Regions from separate parts of the Blautia faecis genome, predicted to be linked through region 2. Evidence: riboswitches for the same ligand, from Rfam matches in the RefSeq annotation. Region 2 holds a riboswitch; the other holds the start of a gene.
The links. Region 2 has a riboswitch for tetrahydrofolate ahead of folE (GTP cyclohydrolase I FolE). Riboswitches for the same ligand answer to the same signal wherever they lie in the genome.
Positions count from the first base shown of each region.

Region 1 (7,545 bases), on a different contig from region 2:
TGCAGAGTTTGAGTTTGATTTTTCTATTCCCCATGCGGAGCTTATGAAACAGACAGTTCATAAAAAGCTGGAAGATGTTTCTGTTAAAACAGAAGAAGGAACCGTAAAATTAACAGACTTTTCCATGAATAAACTGCAAAGTATAATTACGGCAGAAATTCCGGAAGAACTTGAGGAAAAGCTGTATAATGGTAATGAGATGATGCTTATGGGGACAGACAGTAAAGGAAATCAGGTACAGTATGAACTGCGCAGTAATTCAGCAGATGGTAAATCTCAATGGAGTTTTAAAACCAGTTTCTGGGGCATGTATCAGCTGGATTCTGACGGTCCGGTTCTTTTACTTCCGGATATTGACAGCGATTATCTGGAATTACAGCTTTATACCAGAGAGCCTTATATGGCTGCTGCAGACACTGTCTGGGTTGATGACGATTTTGTAGAAATTGGTGAGACTACAGAAGAAGTAGAAGAAGTTCCAGAGGATACTTTGGAGGGAGAGAATCCGTCAGATGCAGAGGAGCCGGTTGAAACTCAAATTATCGGAGGGGCAGATGCTCCCACAGAAGTAAGGCTTCAAGACGATACAGACCAGAAAGAAAATACCGACGCAGCAGATAAAACGGATGAAGATTATGGAACCGAAGAAAGCGCATATGATGGAACTACAGGTGAAATCACTGCAGAATCTGACTGGACACCTGTCGGTGAAAAAATAAGGATTCAGATTAAGTAGAGAAACGTGAATCTTCTTAAAAAATACCATGTCAAAGAAGCTTTGCATACCTGTTTTTTTCACTGTAAAAGGTAAATTGCTTTTCATTTGGCAGAATTTTTTATATAATCCAAGTGAGAAGCAAAACCGATAGGAAGAACAGGAGCAGAGCAAATATGAACATTGGAACGCAGATATTAAAAATACGAAAAGAAAAGGCGCTGACCCAGGAGGGATTTGGAAAAATATTTCATGTTACCAGACAGACTGTGTCTAATTGGGAGAATGAAAAGAGCTTCACGTTCATGGAAAAACAAATTCGTGCGATTTGACCAGATTTTGGGGAAAGCTGTTGTAAGATACTATCCTTCTTTTAAGTGGTTAGGATAATAAGAAACGCGAATATCAGTGGCTTATTTAGTACTGGAATATTCGCGTTTTTTATTTGATATCGCAAAGTTTTTATATTTTCAAATATATGTAATCAGTTGGCAGCCGGTTTTCTAAAAAGATTAAAAATTCCTGTCTGCTCAATCAATCTTGTGATGGTAAAGAAGATAAAGGAATCGATTGGCCACATGATCAAGTTCTTTACAGTACGCATTGGGAGGATTGCAAGGAATCCTTTTCCGTAGAGCATGTCCAGCCATAAGGTATTTAACAGAACATTTACAATCAGAACGACAACCAGTTTTGCAATCAGCACGCGACGGAAAGTGAGCTTATGTTTGTAGTAAAAACATCCATAAATAAATGCCGCGAGCATTGCGTTAAAGGTGAACCCAAAGAAAAATGGACCATCAGGGCGGATAAAGAATTTCACAATATCCAGCACACCGGCAAACAGACATCCGGTAATGGGTCCAAACAAATAATCAGCAATCTGGTTTGGGATACCGGAAAATCCAATTTTTACATAGGGACCGATATTGATAGAAGCAACTGAATTTAAAATCAGTGCCAGGGCAGCAAGCATTGCACAGACTGCCAGTGTAGAAGTGGTTTTCAGCTCTTTGGCTGAGGTGAGAAACATGTTCTTTGTTTTCTCCATAAAAAAATTACCTCCTTTTCTTTTTTCGCTCACAATAGGAGATAATTTATGGATTCATATTTATCTTCTGTTGCAGCGAGAAGCAATCCACGAACCGCAAGATTTCTCTTTTCGTCCTCCGGCAACTCTCCATCCGGAAGGCACTTTACGCTCATGAATTTACTCTGCATTACTTTACATGGGGCAGTATATAGCAAATTATTGGAAAAAGCAAGAAAAAAATATATAAAAATATAAGTTTTTGCAATTAAGAAAACAGACAAGAAATCGTGGCATTTTCTCCATATTTTCTAAAACTTTGTCCATATGTTTTTACAAAAATCAGACTATAATAAAAGAAAAAACCGTTCAGGAGGAATCATTATGGCAATTTTAGTTACAGGTGGTGCTGGTTATATTGGAAGCCACACGGTAGTGGAGCTTCAGAATGCAGGATATGATGTTGTGGTACTGGACAATTTAAGCAATGCAAGTGAAAAAGCACTGGACAGAGTATCAAAAATCACAGGAAAACCAGTGAAGTTTTATAAGGCAGACATTCTGGACAGAGATGCTTTAAATGATATTTTTGACAAGGAAACTATTGAGTCCTGCATCCATTTTGCAGGTTTGAAGGCAGTTGGAGAATCTGTGGTTAAGCCCTGGGAGTATTATGAAAATAACATAGCAGGCACTTTAACCCTGGTTGATGTAATGAGAAAACATAATGTGAAAAATATTATTTTCTCTTCCTCAGCAACTGTATATGGAGATCCGGCACAGATTCCGATTACAGAAGAATGCCCAAAGGGACAGTGTACGAATCCGTATGGCTGGACAAAATCCATGCTGGAACAAGTGCTTACCGATATCCAGAAAGCAGATCCAGAATGGAATGTTATGCTTCTTCGTTACTTTAATCCAATTGGCGCACATAAGAGTGGAACAATTGGAGAGAACCCAAATGGCATTCCCAATAACCTTATGCCATATATTACACAGGTAGCAGTTGGTAAGCTGAAGGAACTTGGTGTATTTGGAAATGATTATGATACTCCGGATGGAACTGGTGTAAGAGACTATATTCATGTTGTGGATCTGGCAAAGGGGCATGTAAAAGCGCTTAAGAAAATCGGGGAAAATCCTGGGCTTGCGATTTACAATCTGGGAACCGGAAAGGGCTATAGTGTTCTTGATATTGTAAAGAATTTTGAAGCTGCAACTGGTGTGAAAATTCCATATGTGATCAAACCTCGCCGAGCCGGAGATATTGCAACTTGTTATTGTGATGCATCTAAGGCAGAAAAAGAGCTTGGCTGGAAAGCAGAGAACGGTATCCGTGAGATGTGTGAAGATTCCTGGAGATGGCAGTCTAATAATCCGCAGGGATATGAAGAATAGGATGTATATTTAAAATAAGAGAGCTGTAAGATGCAGCCCTCTTATTTTTTTGAATAATTGACCTTATGTTATAAATGAACGCATTTTTTATCCTGAAATGTTCTATTTTTTAAAATTCTACAATTTTGTGCATGTTTTGTTAAATGTTGTTTATGTAATTTTGGGAAAGATAAAGATATAATTATATTCGGATTAAGGAAGTACGAAAATAAACCTGAAAAAACAGGAGAAAGAGAAGGAAAACATGGAAGAAAAAAGATATTTGAAATGGTACAACAAAGTCGGATACGGTTCCGGAGATGTGGCTGGAAATGTGGTATATGCATTCCTTTCCACCTTCGTAATGCTCTATCTGACCAATACTGTTGGATTGAACCCGGGTATTGTAGGAACATTGATTGCAGTATCAAAACTGTTTGATGGAGTGACCGATATTTTCTTCGGCTCTATGATTGATAAGACAAAAACAAAAATGGGAAAAGCAAAACCCTGGATGCTGTATGGTTATATCGGCTGTGCAGTTACTTTGATCGGTGTATTTGCAATTCCGGAAAGTCTTGGACAGACAGCGCAGTATGCATGGTTCTTTATTGCATATTCCCTGTTAAATGCAGTGTTCTATACAGCAAATAACATTGCATATTCAGCTCTTACAGCTCTGATTACCAAAAACAGCAAAGAACGTGTAGAAATGGGATCTTACCGTTTTATCTTTGCATTTTCTACCAGTCTTTTGATCCAGTCTGTTACTATCAAGTTTGTTGAGATTATGGGAGGGGGAGCTGCTGGATGGAGAATTGTAGCAATCATTTATGCCATCATTGGACTTATTATAAATACAGTTTCTGCATTATCTGTAAAAGAGCTTCCAGAAGAAGTCTTAAACGAAGATGCATCAAGCGCAGTAGATGAAAAATATAGCCTTATTGAAGCTGCAAAACTGTTATTTTCCAACAGATTTTATATTATGATCTGCGTAACCTACATTCTGCAGCAGATTTATTCCGCAATGCTCAGTATGGGTATTTATTACATGATGTATGTATTGAAAAACGAGGATCTGTTCCCGGTATTTTCCTGGGCAATCAATATCCCGTTAATCATTGCACTGGTTATTACACCATCTTTAGTAGCAAAATGGAAAGGGTTATATAAGCTGAATCTGGTTGGATATACCATTGGAACCATTGGACGTGCCCTTGTAGTAGTTGCTGCTTATATGGGAAGCGTACCGCTTATGATTGCCTTTACAGCCGTTGCTGCATTTGGTATGGGACCATGGCAGGGTGATATGAATGCGGTGATTGCTAACTGTTCAGAGTATACTTATCTGACAAAGCATAAACGTGTAGACGGAACCATGTATTCCTGTACTTCCCTTGGTGTGAAACTTGGAGGAGGACTTGGAACTGCGATTACAGGCTGGCTTCTGGAATTCAGCCACTTTAACAGTTCACTTGCTGTACAGCCGGATTCCTGCCTTAGCATGCTTCATACTATGTATCTGTGGATTCCAGTTGTGATTTGTGTAATCATTACTTTTATTATGTCACAGATGAATGTAGAAAAGGCAAATGAAGAATTAAAGAACAGTAAAATGCTGAAAGCAAAATAATCATTAAGATAACGAAATATAGCAATGGGATGTAACAATAAAAATGTCTAGAGGATGATTATGAACTATAGCGGCTTAAAAGAAGACAAAAGATTAATTGAAGCAGTACCGACCGCAAGACAGATTGCATATGAAAGCATGGAATTTTTCTGTTTCATTCATTTTACAGTAAATACCTTTACCGGAAGAGAATGGGGCGATGGAACAGAGCCGGAATCTATTTTTAATCCGACAGAGCTGGATGCAAAACAGTGGGCGAAAACAGCCGCAGAGGGCGGTATGAAGGGACTGATCCTTACCTGCAAACATCACGACGGATTCTGCCTGTGGCCATCAAAATACACCGAACACAGTATCAAAAACTCTCCATATAAAAATGGAAAGGGTGATATTGTAAGAGAAACAATGGAGGCTTGCAGAGAATATGGCCTGAAATTTGGTGTTTATCTTTCTCCTTGGGACAGAAACAATGAATCCTATGGAAAAGGAAAAGAGTATGATGACTATTATGTGAATCAGCTTACAGAGCTTCTGACAGAGTATGGTGATATTTTTGTAGTATGGTTGGACGGTGCCTGTGGGGAAGGCGCAAACGGAAAGGTACAGAAATATGACTGGCAAAGATACTACCAGGTAGTTCGCAAGCTGCAGCCAAATGCTGTGATCTCTATTTCTGGTCCTGATATCCGTTGGTGTGGAAATGAAGCTGGTGAGGTACGCCCAAGTGAATGGAGCGTGGTAGCAGCAGATATGAAAGATCCGGCTCTGACCGCAGAGTTAAGCCAGCAGGAGGATAATGAAGAGTTCCGTGAAAGACCATTGGATGAAACACAGTCTGATCTGGGAAGCAGGGAACGTCTTGCGAAGGAAGAACGACTTGCCTGGTATCCGGCTGAAACAGATGTCTCCATCAGACCGGGCTGGTTCTATCACGAAGAAGAGGATGATAAGGTACGTTCTTTTGAGAATCTGAAGGATATTTACTTAAAATCAGTTGGTGGAAATACTACACTTCTGTTAAACATCCCTCCGATGAAAAACGGAAAGATCCATCCAACGGATATTCAGAACCTGAAGCAGTTAGGTGACTTTATCAAAGAAAGCTTTTCCAATAATTTAGTGGAAGAAGCTGGTATTACAACCATTCCACCACTTGACTGTCGGGAGATGTCCCCAGAAGTTCTTAGAACCGATGATTATGAGACTTATTTCCTGAATGAGGCTGGAACCAATAAACTGGTTATCAAAATCAAATGGATTGAAAGAAAAAAACTACATTATCTTATTCTGAAAGAAGCAATTCCGCTTAGCCAGAGAGTTGAGGCATTTAATGTCTGCTATGAAGAAAACGGCAGCATAAAAAAATGCTATGAAGGAACAACTATCGGATATAAGAGAATCGTCGATTTGAAGGGAATCCATACAGATAGTCTGGCAATCGTAATTGAAGATTCCAGAGTTGCACCTGCGATGGCATTTGTGGGAGTATATTAAAATAGAAGAATAAGAAGTACATATGACTAGGGGAGAGCGTATGTAGAATATTAGTAATAAAAATAAATCAATTAAAAGCCCAGGCAGTTTTTGAACCTGGGCTTTCGTATACAGATCATTTCTTTTCTGGTTCAGTCATCTGATTCTCTTCATTTTGCCGCAGTTGTTTCCGAAACTGTGACGGCGAAGCGCCAAACTGTTTCCGGAAAAAGCGGCTGAAATATAATGGATTTTCATATCCGACCAGATTGGAAATTTCTGTAACATTGTAGTTTGTGGTTTCCAACAGAGATTTCGCATTTGAAAGACGCAGGTTCTGTATGTACTGGGCGGGTGTTGTATTCGTATATTGTTTGAAGTTCTGGATAAACCAGCTAACACTAATATTTTTCGAAGCTGCATATTTTTCAATATTAATCTGTTTATTGTAATGCATTCGGAAATAATCAACTGCCTGCGCCATGTCATCCATGATCATCGGATTCTTCTTGTGTGGTTTTACAAGAATCTGGCGGTGAAGAAGGATTAAAAGCTGCATAAAGTAATACACAAGAAGCTCTTCATAGTCATCTTTCCGCAGCTGCAGTTCTTCAATCATGTTCATGTACAGATGCTTGTATTCCATGGAGACCCCGGAATAAATCACATGAACGCCATCTACAATGCCGTATTTGCGGAGGATATTTTTGACGTTATTCCCAGTAAAATGAACCCAGTACACTTCCGGGTGGTCGGCACCATAATAGTAGTAGCGCTGTTCTTCTTTTGGACGGTACAAAACCATGTTTCCAGCAGAAACAATTTCCTCTTTTCCATCAAAATAGAAATGTGCTTTTCCAGAAGCAACGTAAAGAAGCTGGTAATCAAGCCGACCTCGCGGCCGGTGCGTTGGCAGCTTCTTTATTGTGTACAGACGGTAAGTACCGCAGCTCCCTATAAAAATAGGATGTTTTTTATCTTTAAAATCCAAGCGTGTCTGGTGCCAGTAAGCGGAGTTTGTGTACAATATAAATTACCTCCTTGTAAATATGCACAATTTTTATCGGAACAGATTGTGTATATTTCAAAATTAATAAAAAAGTGTATATTTTTGTGTCTTTACTTGTTAAATTATATCATTTTGTGCATGTTTTGTCGAACAGAGTTTATGTAATTTTTTAAAAAAACAGGTATAATCATATCAGATGTTAAAACAGAAAAATAATAATATTGGAGGAGCAAATATGATCGTACCAAAACACTACGAAAATCTGAATGTGTTACATGAAAACACCATGCCCCATCGAGCAT
Region 1 is NZ_JAQDKY010000047.1:11,141-18,685, forward strand. It holds gene PGQ38_RS16805 (DUF4179 domain-containing protein) at 1-736, shown strand, start outside; gene PGQ38_RS16810 (helix-turn-helix transcriptional regulator) at 892-1,047, shown strand; gene PGQ38_RS16815 (folate family ECF transporter S component) at 1,200-1,766, opposite strand; THF riboswitch at 1,838-1,935, opposite strand; gene galE (UDP-glucose 4-epimerase GalE) at 2,130-3,146, shown strand; gene PGQ38_RS16825 (MFS transporter) at 3,391-4,761, shown strand; gene PGQ38_RS16830 (alpha-L-fucosidase) at 4,822-6,255, shown strand; gene PGQ38_RS16835 (helix-turn-helix domain-containing protein) at 6,371-7,261, opposite strand; gene PGQ38_RS16840 (glycoside hydrolase family 2 TIM barrel-domain containing protein) at 7,479-7,545, shown strand, end outside.
Region 1: another riboswitch for tetrahydrofolate. It lies ahead of PGQ38_RS16815 (folate family ECF transporter S component); the one in region 2 lies ahead of folE (GTP cyclohydrolase I FolE).

Region 2 (7,545 bases):
GTGGTATACCGGTACGGAGGAGTATATTGAGGGAAGAAACTGTCCGGTATTTGTTATAGGGACAGATCATGAGGAACATTTTACAAAAGAAAAATATTATGCGGCAGGAGATAATGTGGTTTATTATTACGATCCGTTAGGCGATGCGTGGCTTTTGCTGGGAGCTGGCTGACAGACGGATTTTGGTATATGCTGACAGAAGATTCATCAGGGTGTGCAGATTGCAGGAATGATTTTTTAAACAGGCTTTCGTATATAACAGAGATTGATTAATTGGGGAAAGAGGAAACAGACATGAATGATTTTTTAACAGAAAAGAATAAAAAAACAGGAGTGTTAGGAAAACTGAAATGGGTTCTTTGTGGCTTCTGTATACTTTTTACTCTGGGAGCTATTGGCGCAGCAGAGAAATATATTGGTGAAGGATGCTGGGGAATGGCAGCAACGGAGATTATACTGGGATTGTTATTTTTGTATCCCACCTTCCGGGAAATCCAGAAAGCATTGAAGAAGAAAAAAGCCAGAGAAATAGCCTGTTGGTTTGAATCTTATGCCCAGAGCACGCTCTCATTTGAGAAGTTTGAGACTGAGATGGGAAAAGATGCTGTAAGGAAACTGGAAAAAATGATTGCCAAAGGGTATATTCGAAATATTCAGATAGACAGAGAAGAAAATTATATATTGATTACTGCACCAAACAGACGTGTGAATGAGAAGATTTATATTACAGTTACCTGTCCCAGCTGCGGTGCAAAGAATCAGATAATAAAAGGCCGCCTGTGCAACTGTGAATATTGCGGACAGCGTCTCACTTCCTGACAGCAGATGCGAATTATTACACAAGGGGCTGCCTGTTTTCCGGCAGCCCCAATGTTAGATTGTCACTTGTTAAGTTGGTTGAACCGCTGTATACGGAACCGTACGGTGGCGTGATAGCACGGATTACGAATGCGGTCGGCAGCTGTGGGAGTGCTATAGGCGCGGAACAGCTGACTTTCATATGTGATGTAGCCGGTAGGCGACATGTTCGTTTAGCGGCAAAGAAGAATATTTAAAAGCTGTGAAATTGTCTGATTTAGTACAGGATGCCTGAGGTAAGGGGCAATCTGGTTCATAGGAGCCAGCACAAAGTCACGATTCTGCATATCCGGATGGGGGATGTGAAGATCTGCAGTATCAATGATTTCCTGATCATAAAAGAGAATATCCAGATCCAGAGTACGAGGACCCCAGTGAATAATACGTTCCCGGTTTGCCTCCTGTTCCAGCTGATGAAGACGTTCCAGCAATTCTTCCGGTGAAAGAAGGGTACGCATTTTCAAAACTCCATTCAGAAATTCATCCTGATCGGTAACACCATAAGGTTCTGTTACAAGATAATCAGAAACGGCCTCTATCCGGCATCCTTTTGTTTTTTTCAAACCACGTATCCCATTGTCGATGAACAGCTTTTTATCTCCCATATTAGAGCCAAAAGCAATGTATGCAGTATGCCATTTTCTTGTGATTTCCACAGATACGGTTTTCAGTGGAAGACCAACAGGAGCCCAGGGCTTTTCAATTTTCAGTGTGATCTGTTCCAGATCGGAAAGAGAGTCGAGCAGCATCTCTGCAAGATTTTCTGCAAGTGCTTCCAGAAGCTTAAAAGTATGTTTTCTGGTGAAATCTGTAATCATGTGGCTGACTTCTCCGTAATTGATAGAAGCAGACAGATCATCCGTTAACCCGGCCTGACGTGTGTGGGTAAAGAGGGTGGCAGAAATAACAAATTTTTGTCCAAGTACATTTTCTTCCGGATAGACACCATGGTTGGCAAAAATTTCCAGTTCTTTAATTTCTATTTTATCAAATCTGGTTTCATCCATAACAGTTGTTCCTTTCTGTTGGCTATTTACAATTTTGAGGAATTTGAACGCAGTCGCTTCGCGACTGCGTTCATGAGCAAGTAGCAAAGCGGATTGCGAATGTCCTCTTTACTCTCAATTACAACCCAAAATTGCTTCTGTCATCTGGATCACGCGTCTGTTTTCCTTGACATCATGAACACGCACAAAAGAACAGCCCTTCATCACACCAATTACACTGGTAGCCAGTGTTCCCTCTACACGCTGGTCTACAGGCAGATCAAGTGCCAGTCCGATCATCGACTTGCGTGAGGTGCCAAGAAGAACCGGAAAGCCCAGATTCTTAAAAAGCTCCAGATGATTCATAGTTTCCAGATTCATCTCAAATGTTTTTCCAAATCCAACCCCTGGATCGAGAATGATTTTCTCATCTTTGATTCCTGCTTTTCTTGCAAGATTGACACATTCCTGTGTCTCAGAAAGCATATCAATGAGAAAATTGTTATATTCTGTATTGGACTTATTGTGCATGAGACAGCATGCAGCATCATATTTGGCAATTACAGCGCCCATTTCAGAATCATATTTTAATCCCCAGATATCGTTGACCAGATCTGCACCGGCCTGAATCGCACTTTCTGCCACGCTGCTTTTGAAGGTATCTACAGAAATGGGAATGTCAAAACGTTTTCTGACCGCTTCGATAACGGGCAAAACTCTCTGAGCTTCTTCCTCTGCACTGACCGGCGTGTGTCCGGGACGCGTAGACTCCCCGCCAATATCGATAATATCCGCACCATCCGCGATCATGGCTTCTGTATGCCGCAAAGCTTCATCTAAATGATTCCATTTCCCGCCATCGGAAAAAGAATCAGGAGTAATATTTAAAATTCCCATTATATAAGTGTGATTTTGTGTATCAAAAAAACGATTTCCAATTTTCATAAATAGAAACCATCCTTTCTGTTAGATTTTTTAGAAGGCTTAATATTCAATTGTCAGATTTTTTTTCTCAGAAGGCCAGTAACATTCTGAAGCTGCTGAACAGGAAAAACAATTTCTGGACTTTTTATCAGCCTTATATAGCAGCATAGCCAACACATTATCAGATCCATCCGTCCTGTGCTGACTGATCGCAGATAATATTTCCTCTTTTTCCTGCTCTGTAAAATGCAGATCTGCCAGAATCTTTCCGGCTATTTCAGCTCCTGCAATGTCATGAGAAATACCCGACAGATATTGCTGCGCACGGCCAATGTCATGAAGAAGAGCAGTGGCATAAATGATTTCTCTGGACAGATTAAGCTTGTTTTCCAGAGAATAAATATACATCAGCCTGGCAACATCCAGAAAGTGTTCCGGCGTATGTCTGCAGAAAATACGATCTTTTTCAAGCTCCTGTATTTTCTTACAGTGCTTTTGATAAAGGGGATGCCGCCAGATTAAAGAAATACGGTTTGTTTCAGAAAAAGAACTGCTCATTTTCCGACCATGGAAAGGAACATTTTCTGCAGCTCCTTATCTTCTTTGAAGGCTCCGCGGGTTACAGTCGTAATTGTTTTGCTTCCTGGCTTTTTAACGCCTCGCATGGTCATGCAGGTGTGTTCTGCTTCCAGCATAACCATAATTCCCTTCGGAGAGAGGGCACGCTCCAGAGCGTCCGCAATCTGTACTGTGAGGCGTTCCTGGATCTGCGGTCTTCTGGCATAAACCTCTACCGTACGTGCCAGCTTGCTTAATCCTGTGACTTTTCCATCGGGAATATAAGCCAGGTGCGCCTTACCATAAAAAGGCATCAGATGATGCTCGCACATAGAGTAAAAAGTAATATCTTTTTCCAATACGATCTCATTATTTTCTACTGGAAACTGCTTCAGTAAATGGGGATCTGCTTCCTGATCGAGACCACCGTAAATTTCCTCGCACATACGTGCAATTCTGTCGGGAGTATCAATCAGTCCCTCCCGGGTAATATCCTCACCGATTCCTTCCAGAAGCAGGCGGATGGCCTGTTCTACTTTTTGTTTGTCAACCATTAAAAATAACCTCCTTTGTATTTGATTGCGGAGACTATCCTTTTTTGATAAAACCGGGGAAGGATTTTCGAATTCGAATATCTGCCTGCTTAATACGCAAAAAAGGATATCTCCAATTGTGATAGAATGTATGTCGAAAACATTCCCTTGAGTCTGTTAAAAAACGTTTCCACAAATCGCAACGTGCGTCTTGTAGAAAATCCCTTTCAGGCAGGCTCTGACACAATATGAGATATCCCTCTTATAGTGCTTGCAACGGGTGCGGATAATATACCGTAAGACGTGCTTTTCGTTTCAGTGACAACTCCCCATTCACCGAACACTTGACGCATAAAATCCTATTTTGCATATCATTCATTTCGAAAGTTAGTATATCACGTCTTTTGGGAATAGAAAAGTGTTTTTTCTTAAACAGGTTGCGAAAAGGTAACGTGGATATTATAATAGGAATAGACAAAATTCACTGGAAGGAGTCAGTTTTATGACAGTTAAAGAACGAATCACCGCACTTCGGGAAGTAATGGCAGAGAAGAAAATAGATGCTTATCTTGTTCCCACAGATGATTTTCATGCATCTGAATATGTAGGAGAATACTTTAAGTGCAGAAAATATATTACAGGTTTTACCGGATCTGCCGGCAGAGCAGTCATCATGCAGGATATGGCTGGATTGTGGACAGATGGAAGATATTTCATCCAGGCGGCCGCACAGCTGGAGGGAACGGGTGTAGAGCTTTTTAAAATGGGAGAACCAGATGTTCCCACTGTGCACCAGTTTCTGGAAGAAAAATTAGGCGAGGGAATGTGCCTTGGTTTTGACGGAAGAACCGTCAGCGCCGAAGAAGCAGATGAACTGGCCGAACTTCTTGCAAAAAAAGGAGCCACTCTTCAGACGGATTCTGATCTGGTAGGAGAAATCTGGGAAGATCGTCCGGCACTTTCCTGCGAACCGGTTATGGAACTGGATGTAAAATGGGCAGGCGAATCCCGTGCTGACAAATGTGGAAGAATCCGTAAATCAATGGAAGAGAAAGGTGCAGATGGATTTGTACTGACTTCTCTGGATGACATTGCATGGCTGCTGAATATTCGTGGCGGCGATGTACATTGCTGTCCGGTTGTTCTCTCTTATTTGGTCATGACCAAAACAGAAATCAGGCTGTTTGCAAATGAAAAAGCATTTTCGGCTTCAATTCTGGACGCATTATCTAAGGATGGCGTAACCATTTTGCCCTATGACAGCATTTATGAATATGTAAAAACATTTGAGAAAGACATGACAGTTCTTCTTTGTAAAAAGAAAGCCAACTGTCGTCTGGTAAACAGTATTCCGAAGGAAGTAACGATTCTGGATGAAGCCAACCTGACTTTTCTTCCAAAATCAATTAAAAATCCAGTAGAAGTAGAAAATGAACGTATCGCTCATATCAAAGACGGAGTTGCGCTTACCAAATTCATCTGCTGGCTAAAGAAAAATGTTGGCAAAATTCCAATAACAGAGTTAAGTGCAGGAGAGAAGCTGTACAGCTTCCGTGCCCAGCAGGAGAACTTTATCGACAACAGCTTTGACCCCATTATTTCTTATGGCATTCATGCTGCAATCAACCATTATTCTGCAACACCAGAGACAGATATTGCCATTGAGCCTGGCAATTTCCTTCTGGCAGATACAGGCGGACACTATTACGAAGGTACTACAGATACCACCCGCACAATTGTTATGGGCTCTGTGAATGACGAGCAGAAGAAATATTTTACCGCTGTTTTACGTGGCATGCTGAACCTTGGAAATGCCAAATTCCGTTATGGCTGTACTGGTGTAAATCTGGATTATCTGGCGCGTGGTCCGTTATGGGAAATGGGACAGGATTTTAATCATGGAACAGGACATGGAGTTGGTTATCTTCTGAATGTTCATGAAGGACCAAACAGCTTCCGCTGGAGAATTATTCAGGGAGATAATGCAGTACTGGAAGAGGGTATGATCACATCAGATGAGCCTGGATACTATGTGGAAAACCAATATGGAATCCGCCACGAAAACCTGCTTGTATGCAAAAAAGCAGAGAAAACCTCATTTGGCCAGTTTATGTGCTTTGAACATCTGACTATGGTACCGTTTGATCTGGATGCTGTTGTTCCCGAGCTGATGACTGTGCAGGAACGGGCACTTCTTAATAATTATCATGCACAGGTATATAAAAAGATTTCTCCATATCTGGAAGAAGAGGAAAAAGAATGGCTGAAAGAAGCTACACGCGAAATCTGAAGCTAATCATTTAAAACAGTAAACAGGGGCATGTATAAAACTGATATGCATCGCCCTTGTTTTATATTTTACAGAAAAAGCAGTGCCTGCGGGAAGGAGAATAAATGACAATAACTACTTTATGCTATATCGAAAACGATGGCAAATATTTGATGCTTCACAGAGTAAAAAAGCAAAATGACATAAATAAAGGCAAATGGATCGGTGTAGGTGGACATACAGAAGATCAGGAATCCCCTGAAGAATGTCTTCTGCGTGAAGTAAAAGAAGAAACAGGACTCACACTTACTTCCTACAAATTTCGTGGCCTGGTAACCTTTATAAACAGCGAATGTGAATCTGAGCTTATGTGTGTATTTACAGCCGATGGATATACCGGGGAACTGATTGAATGCAATGAAGGCGAACTATGCTGGGTTGATAAGAAAATAGTGCCAGAGCTTCCTACATGGGAAGGTGATAAAGTTTTTCTGAACCTGCTTCTTTCAGAGGAAAAACTTTTTTTCTCTGTTAAACTACAATATGAGGGAGAGCTGCTTGTAAATACGGAAATTCGCTTATACTAAATGAAAATTAATATAACAGAAAGAAGAAACAAATATGTTAAAATAAAACAAAAACTTGCAGAAAACCTTTGCTAAAAGGACTTTATCGACCGTACAAGGAGGTTATACATGAATAAAATAAAACTTTTTGCTGGGGCACTGACGTTCATGACAACCATGGCTCCTCCAATCCATGCATATGCTGCCACAGCCAGTCACGCAGAATTAAATGCAGCTGAAAAGAACATTGATCTTGATAAATCAGTTAATCTGCAGAATTCTATTAACCTTACAGATGAAATAGCCAAAGAAAATCAGGATTCCAATATAATGTTCAGCCCCACAAGCCTTAACTTCGCCCTTGGCATGATTGCAGAAGGTGCCAAGGGCGAAACGAAAAACGCATTAAATGAATATTTAGGAACCGATGATTTTGCAGCATATGCCAGAAAGTATATGAATGTAATTAAAAGCTATAATACAGAAGATGAAAATTATGGTTATACATCGAAATTAAAAATTGCAGATGCTTTATGGGTAAATCGGGGACTGACTCTGCAGGACCAATTTCAAAAAAATGCAGAAGATAATTTTGAAGCAGAGGCGGAAATTCTTGATTTTTCTGATAAAGAAAACACATGCAATACTATTAATGCATGGTGCAATGAAAATACAGATGGGCTGATTCCGGAAATTATGAAACCTGATATGCTTAATGAAAACAGTGAATTGTGTCTCACCAATTCATTGTATTTTGAATCCGGATGGTCCCAGGATCCATGGGATGTTTCTGATGAAAAAGAAAAATTCGGCGATAACGAAGAAACAAAGTACATGACAAGCATCGGTGA
Region 2 is NZ_JAQDKY010000033.1:686-8,230, reverse strand. It holds gene PGQ38_RS14170 (hypothetical protein) at 1-172, shown strand, start outside; gene PGQ38_RS14165 (hypothetical protein) at 295-819, shown strand; gene folK (2-amino-4-hydroxy-6-hydroxymethyldihydropteridine diphosphokinase) at 1,032-1,865, opposite strand; gene folP (dihydropteroate synthase) at 1,980-2,789, opposite strand; gene PGQ38_RS14150 (HD domain-containing protein) at 2,829-3,326, opposite strand; gene folE (GTP cyclohydrolase I FolE) at 3,323-3,880, opposite strand; THF riboswitch at 4,132-4,228, opposite strand; gene PGQ38_RS14140 (aminopeptidase P family protein) at 4,362-6,149, shown strand; gene PGQ38_RS14135 (NUDIX hydrolase) at 6,254-6,715, shown strand; gene PGQ38_RS14130 (serpin family protein) at 6,824-7,545, shown strand, end outside.